2 regions of the Paraburkholderia dipogonis genome follow, and region 1 is predicted to be linked to the other one. Evidence: riboswitches for the same ligand, from Rfam matches in the RefSeq annotation. Region 1 holds a riboswitch; the other holds the start of a gene.
What was found. A riboswitch is a leader RNA that binds a small molecule or an ion and turns the genes downstream of it on or off. The one in region 1 is predicted to bind manganese.
Positions count from the first base shown of each region.

Region 1 (4,209 bases):
GGTGCCGCCTCGCGGGGGCATCGCGCCTTTGCCGGTGAGCGCCGTGTGCAGCAGCGTGTCGAAGCCCTGCGCGATGCGCGGTGCCCAGTCGGCGGTATTGGTGAATTTCGGCGCGCCTGCCGCGCCCGACGCGTGACACGCGGAGCACACCGCCTTATAGACTTCCTCGCCGCTCTTGTAGACGCGCGGCGCGTTGGCGTCGCGAATGTCGACCTGGGCAAATGGCTTGATGCGGGCGGTGACCTCGGCTTCGGAGAGAGAGTCGGTGCCGGCGCCGGTGCGCGTCGAATTGTCGACGTAGATCACCAGCAGAACGATGATGACGATCGGTACCGCAAAACTGGCGATGATCGCGGCGATGAGCTGCCCGGGGGTTTTGATCGGGGCTCCGTGTGGTGCTTCGCTCATGCTTGTCTCGTCTCCGTGGGTATGTGAGCGGTACAGCGTGACGGCAACTTCTTGTTCTTTAATCAGCCACGGACGATTATAGACGGAACATTTCGACGGCGGCGAGGGGCGCGGCGCGGTGTTCAGCAGGCGTTTACCCGCATCGCGCGGGTTGTGCGAAACACCGCGAAGGCCGCCATTCAGGCCGTCCGGTGGACGGTATGGCGGAAACCGGGTATCCTTTCGGTCTCGCTTTGGCGTCGCATCCGTTCTGGTGCCGCGCTTTCGTGTTGAAGCGCCCGTAGCTCAATGGATAGAGTACTGCCCTCCGAAGGCAGGGGTTGCTGGTTCGATCCCAGCCGGGCGCACCATAAAGAATCGATCTCGCTCAAGGGCTTACGCAATGTGCGCCAAGCCCTTTTGTTTTTTACGGCCCTGTCGTGTTCGCACGAGTGCCGCCTAAGGTCCCCGCATTCCCGCAAACAGTCCTTTGGCGACGCCTTTCGTACGCTCGCATGTCCTTTACAGATTCGTCCGAAAACGTCCCTCTTTATTTGTGCCACAAATTAAGAATCGGACGTTTGAAGGTCTCCATGCGGACATTTCGCATAGCCCCATCCTATCCCCTTAATTAGCATGTTTTGATCATGCAATTTCTATCGCGCGTGAATATTCCCGGAGCGGCATTTCTAGATCGCTTCACTGATTAATAACGTGTCGCGATCCATTCGCGCGCCAATCGTTTTATTGCAGGTCATGTACAAAATAACCCGGCTGATTTTAACCGCATCGATCATGATGCTATCCAATCTCGTCCACGCGCAATCGGCGGCTCCTCAAACGGGCGCAAGCGAGTTTGCCGGCCCCTATGTGGGTTTCAAGTTGGGCGTGAATACCTCCGATGCCTCAGGCGCCGTCAATAAAGCATCGCATACCACGGTTTTTCCGGGGTTTACAGCGGGATACAACTTCGATGTCGACCGCTTCGTGGCAGGCGCTGAAGTTTTTGCCGATCTGCATCACGGCTCGACAACTTCTAAAGATGGCGGAATCGATGCGAAACTTGGCATGCCATTCAATCAGTGTATGCCGTACATACGTGTTGGATTGACAATGGACAAGCCGGACACACGCCTTCACTGGGGTTTAGGCGTCGAATATAAGTTTGCAAAACACATGAGCGCGCTAGGCGAATGGACAACCGATACCAGCAATCACGACGGCACCCGAAGAACAAACAACAGTTTCACAATCGGCGTGCAATATCACTTCAACTAACGCGCTAAACTCGCGCCCACTGGCTAACCGATTAGCCCGAACAACCACCTTCACCGCAACAAGGTTGTTGAAAGCGCCCCCCTGCCGTTAGAATCCCTCGGTCACTGGGGAGTAGCCTTCCTTCATCCATTGAAGGAGAGCGCGTCAACATACTTGGCCTGCGGGTCATGGCGCGTTCGACCGGGTCGGTTTGGCGAGACCATTGACGCACTGCCTCGTTCTGGTCGGACGGGCGGCGGTGCGTCATTGGTTTGTCATCGACGTCCGACCGCGGAGCCGCCCTGTGAAACATCGTCGTAACTTGCCAGTTTCCCCTACTCCCCGTCCGCCGCGCCGCCGCGTCTGCTTGATTGCGGAGTGCCGCGCATGACCGGCCTCCTGCTCGAACTTGCCATCATGCTCGTCGTCATTCTGGTGGCGGCTGAGCTCTTCACCAATGCACTCGAGCATCTGGGTGAACGTCTCAAGATTTCCGAAGGCGTGACGGGTTCACTATTCGCCGCCGTCGGCACCGCGTTGCCCGAGACGCTCGTGCCGCTGCTCGCGATCGCCAGCGGCACGACGGATAGCGCGGTCAATCAGGAGATCGGCGTCGGCGCGATTCTCGGTGCGCCGCTGATGCTTTCCACCCTCTCCACCTTCCTCATGACGCTCGCGATTCTCGGCTCGCGGGGCGCGCGCGGCTGGGTCGCGCCGGAGCGCACGGGCTTCACGCGCGACCTGAACTATTTCCTGTGTGCGTTCGTGTTGGCCGCGGCCGCGATGTACGTGCCGCATGAGCAGATGATCGTGCGCGCGCTCTTCAGCCTGGCGCTGGTCGGCGTGTACGTCACCTATGTGGTGATGACCTTCCGCGCATCGAATGAATTGGTCGATGCCGGCCACGGCACTGAAGCGCCGGGCAAGATGCTGATCGCGCGCCTCGGCGTGCCGACCAACCTCGCGACCATCGTGGTGCAATTGGCGCTGGCCGTCGCGTTGCTGGTGTGGGGCGCGGAAGGCTTCATCCATGGTGTGCGCGGCGTGTCGCAGGCGCTCGGCGTGTCGCCGCTGCTGCTCTCGCTGCTGATCATTCCGATCGCCACCGAACTGCCCGAGAAGGTCAACAGCATTCTGTGGATTCGCCGCGGCAAGGACACGCTGGCGTTCGGCAACATCACCGGCGCGATGGTGTTTCAGGGCACCCTGCTGCCCGCGATCGGCATTCTGCTGACGCCGTGGGTGCCGCGTATCGAAGTGGTGACCGGCATCGTAGTCACGCTCGTCGCCGCGGCGTGGCTGCGGGTCAATGTGCGTGAGCGCGGCGTGCCGGTGTGGGCATTGCTGGTTTGCGGGGTGCTCTATGTCACGTATCTGGCGATTACGCTGAGCCGCTAGACGAACCGCCGGCCACAGGTGAAAACAGTCGCGGAAGGCCGCTTGTCCAACGGCCTTCCGCGTTTCACGCTCAGTTTGCCCGGGTCGTCGTCGCCGTTGCGGCCGCTGTCGCGCCGTCCGGCTTGAACACGGTTCTCCAGTCATCTTTCATATCGACGACCAGCCAGCCTTTCGCGGCGGCTTCGTCCAGACCTTTGTCGAGCTTGCCGCTCTTCGCTGCGCGGTCGTATGCGTATTCGCGCTGCGCGTCCGTGTGATGCACGAGCGCGGCGAGCCGCGGGCCGTCGCCTGCCGAGGTCCATTCGAGCATCGGCGCGTCGCCATCCGCGTTGCCGAACGCGATCACCGGACGCCTGCCGATCACACGATCGATGGCCAGCGGTTTGGCCGAGCCGTCGAGCAACGTGTCGACCTGCGCGAGACGCGTCAGCGAAACCGCGCCGTTACTCTGGCCGTACCGGTACTTGACGGTGCTGCCGATCACCTGCTCGGGCGGAATGCCATACATGCGCTGCGCCACGTCGCGGACAAACTCGACGTCGCCGCCCGTCACCAGATAGGTCTTGAAGCCATTCGCGCGCAGATAGGCAAGCAACTCGAGCATGGGCTGATACGCGAGATCGGCATAAGGCCGGTTGAAGCGCGGGTCGCTCGCGGAATCGAACCATTCGTGCACGAGCGCGGCGAACTGATCGCCCGTCATGCCGGCGTGGGCCGCGGCCAACACCCGCATCGAGCCGGCGTCGCCGCTTGCCGCCACATTCCTGAGATTGCCTTTGAGGATCGAGCGGAACGGCTCCTGGCGCTTCCATTCCGGATGCCTTGCGGCCACCGTCTTCACGCGTTGCAGCGCGAACACTAGTTGGACCGGAGCGGGCTGCTCCGGCCACAGCGTGCCGTCGTTATCGAATACAGCGATCCGGTCGGCACGCGGGATGAAATCCTTGGACTCTGGCGTCGTCACCAGCGTCACGAAGTCGACGATCGACCGTGTGGTCTTCGTGTCGTTCCATGACGCCAACGCGGCGGCCGCCGATGCGCCGGTCTGCGACACGCCGTCCTGCCGGGGCGTCACCGAGCAGGCAGAAAGAAGGATAACGGTGAAGGCAATGCAGTACCGGTGCAGCGCGCGAATCATGAAAGCCTCATCGAAAGCGGTGGGTCGAA
Region 1 covers NZ_JBHUFR010000021.1:162,141-166,349, forward strand. Annotated here, with positions in the region: gene ACFSNN_RS26420 (c-type cytochrome) at 1-408, opposite strand, end outside; tRNA gene ACFSNN_RS26425 (tRNA-Arg) at 683-758, shown strand; gene ACFSNN_RS26430 (outer membrane protein) at 1,102-1,665, shown strand; yybP-ykoY riboswitch at 1,760-1,931, shown strand; gene ACFSNN_RS26435 (sodium:calcium antiporter) at 2,032-3,042, shown strand; gene ACFSNN_RS26440 (HAD family hydrolase) at 3,113-4,180, opposite strand.

Region 2 (4,209 bases), on a different contig from region 1:
GCTGACGGAAAGCGTGCTGGTCGACAATGTGCAAGACATCATCGAGAAGATGAGTGCACTGAAAGCGAAAGGCATCGTCTTTGCACTCGACGATTTCGGCATCGGCTATTCGTCGCTGTCCTATTTGAAGCGCCTGCCTTTGGATCAACTGAAGATCGACCGCTCATTTGTGCGCGACGTCCTGGTCGATTCCAACGACGCCGTGATTGCCAGAACTATCGTGGCGCTTGCGCGCAGCCTCGGTTTGGGTGTGATCGCCGAAGGCGTCGAAACGGAGGCTCAGCGGGATTTCCTCGCGGCAGCGGGATGCTACGCGTATCAGGGCTATTATTTCTGCCGCCCGCTTCCTATCGAGGATTTTGAGGCGCTGTTGAACAATGTAGAGACACGTCAATGCGTGGCTGAGCGAACATGAGACACGTGGCGTGCCGCCGGTGACGTAGCGCTGCTGCAATCCACGTGCGTTCTTTATGAAAAGCCCGCGCTTTTATACGCGGGATTTAGAGCGCGTCATTCCAACGTCGTGCAATGCGACGCGTTTTACAGATAGCTGCAGACGTAGTCGAGTGTTTCGATCACGTCGATATCGAAGCGGCTTTTCCCGGGCACCGAGAACGACTCGCCCGCACCATACGTCTTCCACTCGTCGCTGCCTTCGAGGCGGATGCGGCATTGGCCGGCCTGCACTTCCATGAGTTCAGGCGCGTCGGTGCCGAAGTTGAGCGCGCCCGGCAGGATCACGCCAAGCGTTTTGCGCGTGCCGTCGGCGAACAGAACGGTGTGCGAGACGCACTTGCCGTCGAAATAGACGTTGGCTCGTTTAACAATGGAAACCTGATCGAATTGCGTTGCGGCCGTCATGCCAATCTTCCTCTGGGTTGTCGTGAATGGAGGCGTTTGCGTGGACTTCAGGTCGGACCTTCGGGTCGGACGCGGAGCCGCCATCATACAGGCGGCCGGTGGCGTCAGACGCCGATCGCGCCGAAAGAAATGGAGATCTGCGGGCCGCAGTCAAACACCGTCTAGCCGAAGACCTTCAGATGCTCAGCCAGGATCGTGCTGCCAATGCCGATCAGCACGATGCCGCCCGCCAGTTCCGCGCGCCTGCCCGCCACGTGCCCGATGACACGGCCGAGCATCACACCGATCGTGACCATCGCCATGGTGGCGAGACCGATCGCAGCGGCCGTGGAATAGATGTTGACGTCCACGAAAGCGAGGCCCGCACCGACCGCCATCGCATCAATACTCGTGGCAAAGCCGGTTAGCGCCAGCAACCAGAACGAATGAGCCGACGGCTTCGTTTCCTCGATTTCCTTGGTGTTAAAGCTGTTGAAAATCATGCGGGCGCCCAGGACCAACAGCAGCGAAAACGCGATCCAGTGATCCCATGCCGAGACGTATTGCGCCGCGGCTTTGCCGAGAAACCATCCGACCAGGGGCGTGAGTGCTTCGATGACGCCGAAGATGAGCCCTGTTCTGACCGCCTCGCGCCAATGAGGACGATTGAGCGTGGCGCCTTTGCCGATCGCGGCCGCGAAGGCGTCGGTGGACATGGCAAAAGCAAGGAACAGCGTTGCGACAGGATTCATGAGAGGAGGGCTCGTGGTCGGGCGGAAAACCGCGACACACCGCCGCGCCCGACCGGTCGCGTGGTGTGTCGATGGTCTTGCCAACCAAAGGGCTACCTGCACCACGGTCTGCGCGACCGAGAATGTTGATGCAGGCGCTTCTGGGTAGAAGCCGGCTACTCCCCAAAGACAGGTGCGAGCATACCATGTCGAAAGGCTGATGTAATGGTGCTTGCGTCCTGCATGTCTGCCCGAGAAATAAATCGATCACTACTTCATGTATCAGTAGCGTGGCAAACGGCCGATGGTATATGTTGAATTAGCGGCACACCGGCCTTTCGGAAAAAAGACAGTCACGTCCGCGAAAGGCGGGTACGCAAACATCAGAACAATAAGAAGGCGCATAAAGCATCAAAGATGGGACGCACGTTTCTTGTACGAAAGTTGCTTCCGCGATGCTGACTATTGGGGCGCAGGCGACTCCTCGAAAAACGAGGCCTGATAAAAGCATGAAGCGGTTCCGCACGCGCAGCGGCCCAAGCCGTATGTTGCATCGCGAGAACGCGAAACTGGAGCGAGACATGAGCCAGTCAGTATCCGCCGCGCCCGATGCGGGCCATTCCGGCGGGCGCGGGCATCATCGCCCGGCGATGCCCGCACTCGCGCTTGCAGCATTAGGTGTGGTGTACGGCGACATCGGCACCAGCCCGCTGTACACGCTGCAGACGGTGTTCAATCCAGTCAACGGGCTGTCGCTCAACGCGCTGGATGTGGTCGGCATTGTGTCGCTGATCGTCTGGTCGCTGATCGTCGTCGTCTCGCTCAAATACGTCACGTTGATTCTTCGCGCGAACAATCACGGCGAGGGCGGGATCATGGCGCTGCTGGCGCTCGCCGCGTCGTCGGTTTCCGCGCGGCCGCGCTTGCGCCACACGTTGCTGGGCATCGGCATCATGGGCGCGGCGCTCTTTTACGGCGACAGTGTGATTACGCCGGCGATCTCGGTGCTGAGCGCGGTAGAAGGTCTCGAAGTGGCCGCGCCGTTCCTTAAAACCTGTGTGATTCCCGTGACGCTGGTTGCGCTGGTCACGCTGTTCCTGATGCAGAAGCATGGCACGGCCGGTATCGGCATCGTGTTCGGACCGGTGATGGTGCTCTGGTTTGTCGTGCTTGCCGTGGTGGGTGTCGTCAACATGATGCGGGCGCCCGCGATTCTCGTCGCGCTCAATCCGCTCACGGGGCTGGCGTTCTGCCTGCATCATCGGTGGCTTGCGTTCGTTGCTTTGGGCGCGGTCGTTCTGTCGTTGACCGGCGCGGAAGCGCTATATGCCGACATGGGACATTTCGGCGCGAAGCCGATCCGGCTGACGTGGTTCGGCCTCGTATTTCCAGCACTCGCGCTGAACTATCTGGGGCAGGGCGCGTTGCTGCTTGCCGATCCGGGCGCACTGCAAAATCCGTTCTACAAAATGTTTCCGGAATGGGCGCTGTATCCGATGATCGTGCTCTCGACGGTCGCGACTGTGATCGCGTCGCAAGCCGTTATCTCGGGTACGTATTCGATGACCAAGCAGGCGATGCAACTCGGCTTTCTTCCGCGCATGAATGTCGTCTATACATCCGAAAGGGAGATGGGGCAAATCTACGTGCCGGGCATCAACTGGACGTTATTGGCTGCCGTCGTGGCAGCGGTGGTCGGCTTCGGGTCATCCACGGCGCTCGGCTCCGCGTACGGTATCGCGGTGACCGGCACGATGCTGATCACGACCATCCTGACGTTCTTCGTCATTCGCTATGCGTGGCACTACAACTGGTTTCTATGCGTGTTCGCGACCGGCTTCTTCTTCATGATCGACGCGGCATTTTTCTCCGCGAATCTGCTGAAGCTGATGGAAGGCGGATGGTTCCCGCTTCTGGTCGGACTGATCATCTACACAATCATGGCAACCTGGGGAAAAGGCTGGGAGATGATGCGTGCCGAAGCGCGCGTGAGAGCCGGGACGACGCCGCTCAAGCCTTATCTCGCGACACTGCTGAAGGAATCGCCGATTCGTTGCGGTGGCACGGCGATCTTTCTTTCTCCGGATCCTGATGGTGTACCGCATTCGTTGATCAACAATCTGATGCATAACCGCGTGCTGCACAAACGGGTGGTGTTCGTGACGGTCAACAACGAAGAGATACCGTGGGTGCCCGCCAGTGAGCGCGTGAGCGTGCATCCACTCGATTCGGAATGCTACCAGGTCACAATCACGTATGGCTTTATGGATGAAGTCGATCTGCCGCGCGCACTTGAAGTTTGCAAAACGTACGGTTTGTCATTCGAGCCGGCGGAGACTTCCTACTTTCTGAGCCGCGCGACTCTCGTGCCAACTCGTGATAGCGGCATGGCGATGTGGCGAGAGCGTTTGTTCTCGGTCATGTTGCATAACGTGGGGAACGTCGCGGCTTATCTGAAGCTGCCGGCCAATCGAGTGATCGAGTTGGGGGCGCGGGTGGAGATTTGAGGATTGCCTAAGAACGCGAGCAAAAGCTTTGACCGCGGACGAGACAGAATCAAATATTCACTTTGCTTTTAATTCGGAATACACTGAATTTTCCATTCTCCTTACCTTACCCGCTAGTCTTCAGTAACAGA
Region 2 covers NZ_JBHUFR010000001.1:409,284-413,492, forward strand. Annotated here, with positions in the region: gene ACFSNN_RS01680 (bifunctional diguanylate cyclase/phosphodiesterase) at 1-415, shown strand, start outside; gene ppnP (pyrimidine/purine nucleoside phosphorylase) at 541-861, opposite strand; gene mntP (manganese efflux pump MntP) at 1,023-1,592, opposite strand; yybP-ykoY riboswitch at 1,602-1,768, opposite strand; gene ACFSNN_RS01695 (potassium transporter Kup) at 2,153-4,078, shown strand.
Region 2: linked by a shared signal. The riboswitch ahead of mntP (manganese efflux pump MntP) and the one ahead of ACFSNN_RS26435 (sodium:calcium antiporter) in region 1 are both predicted to bind manganese.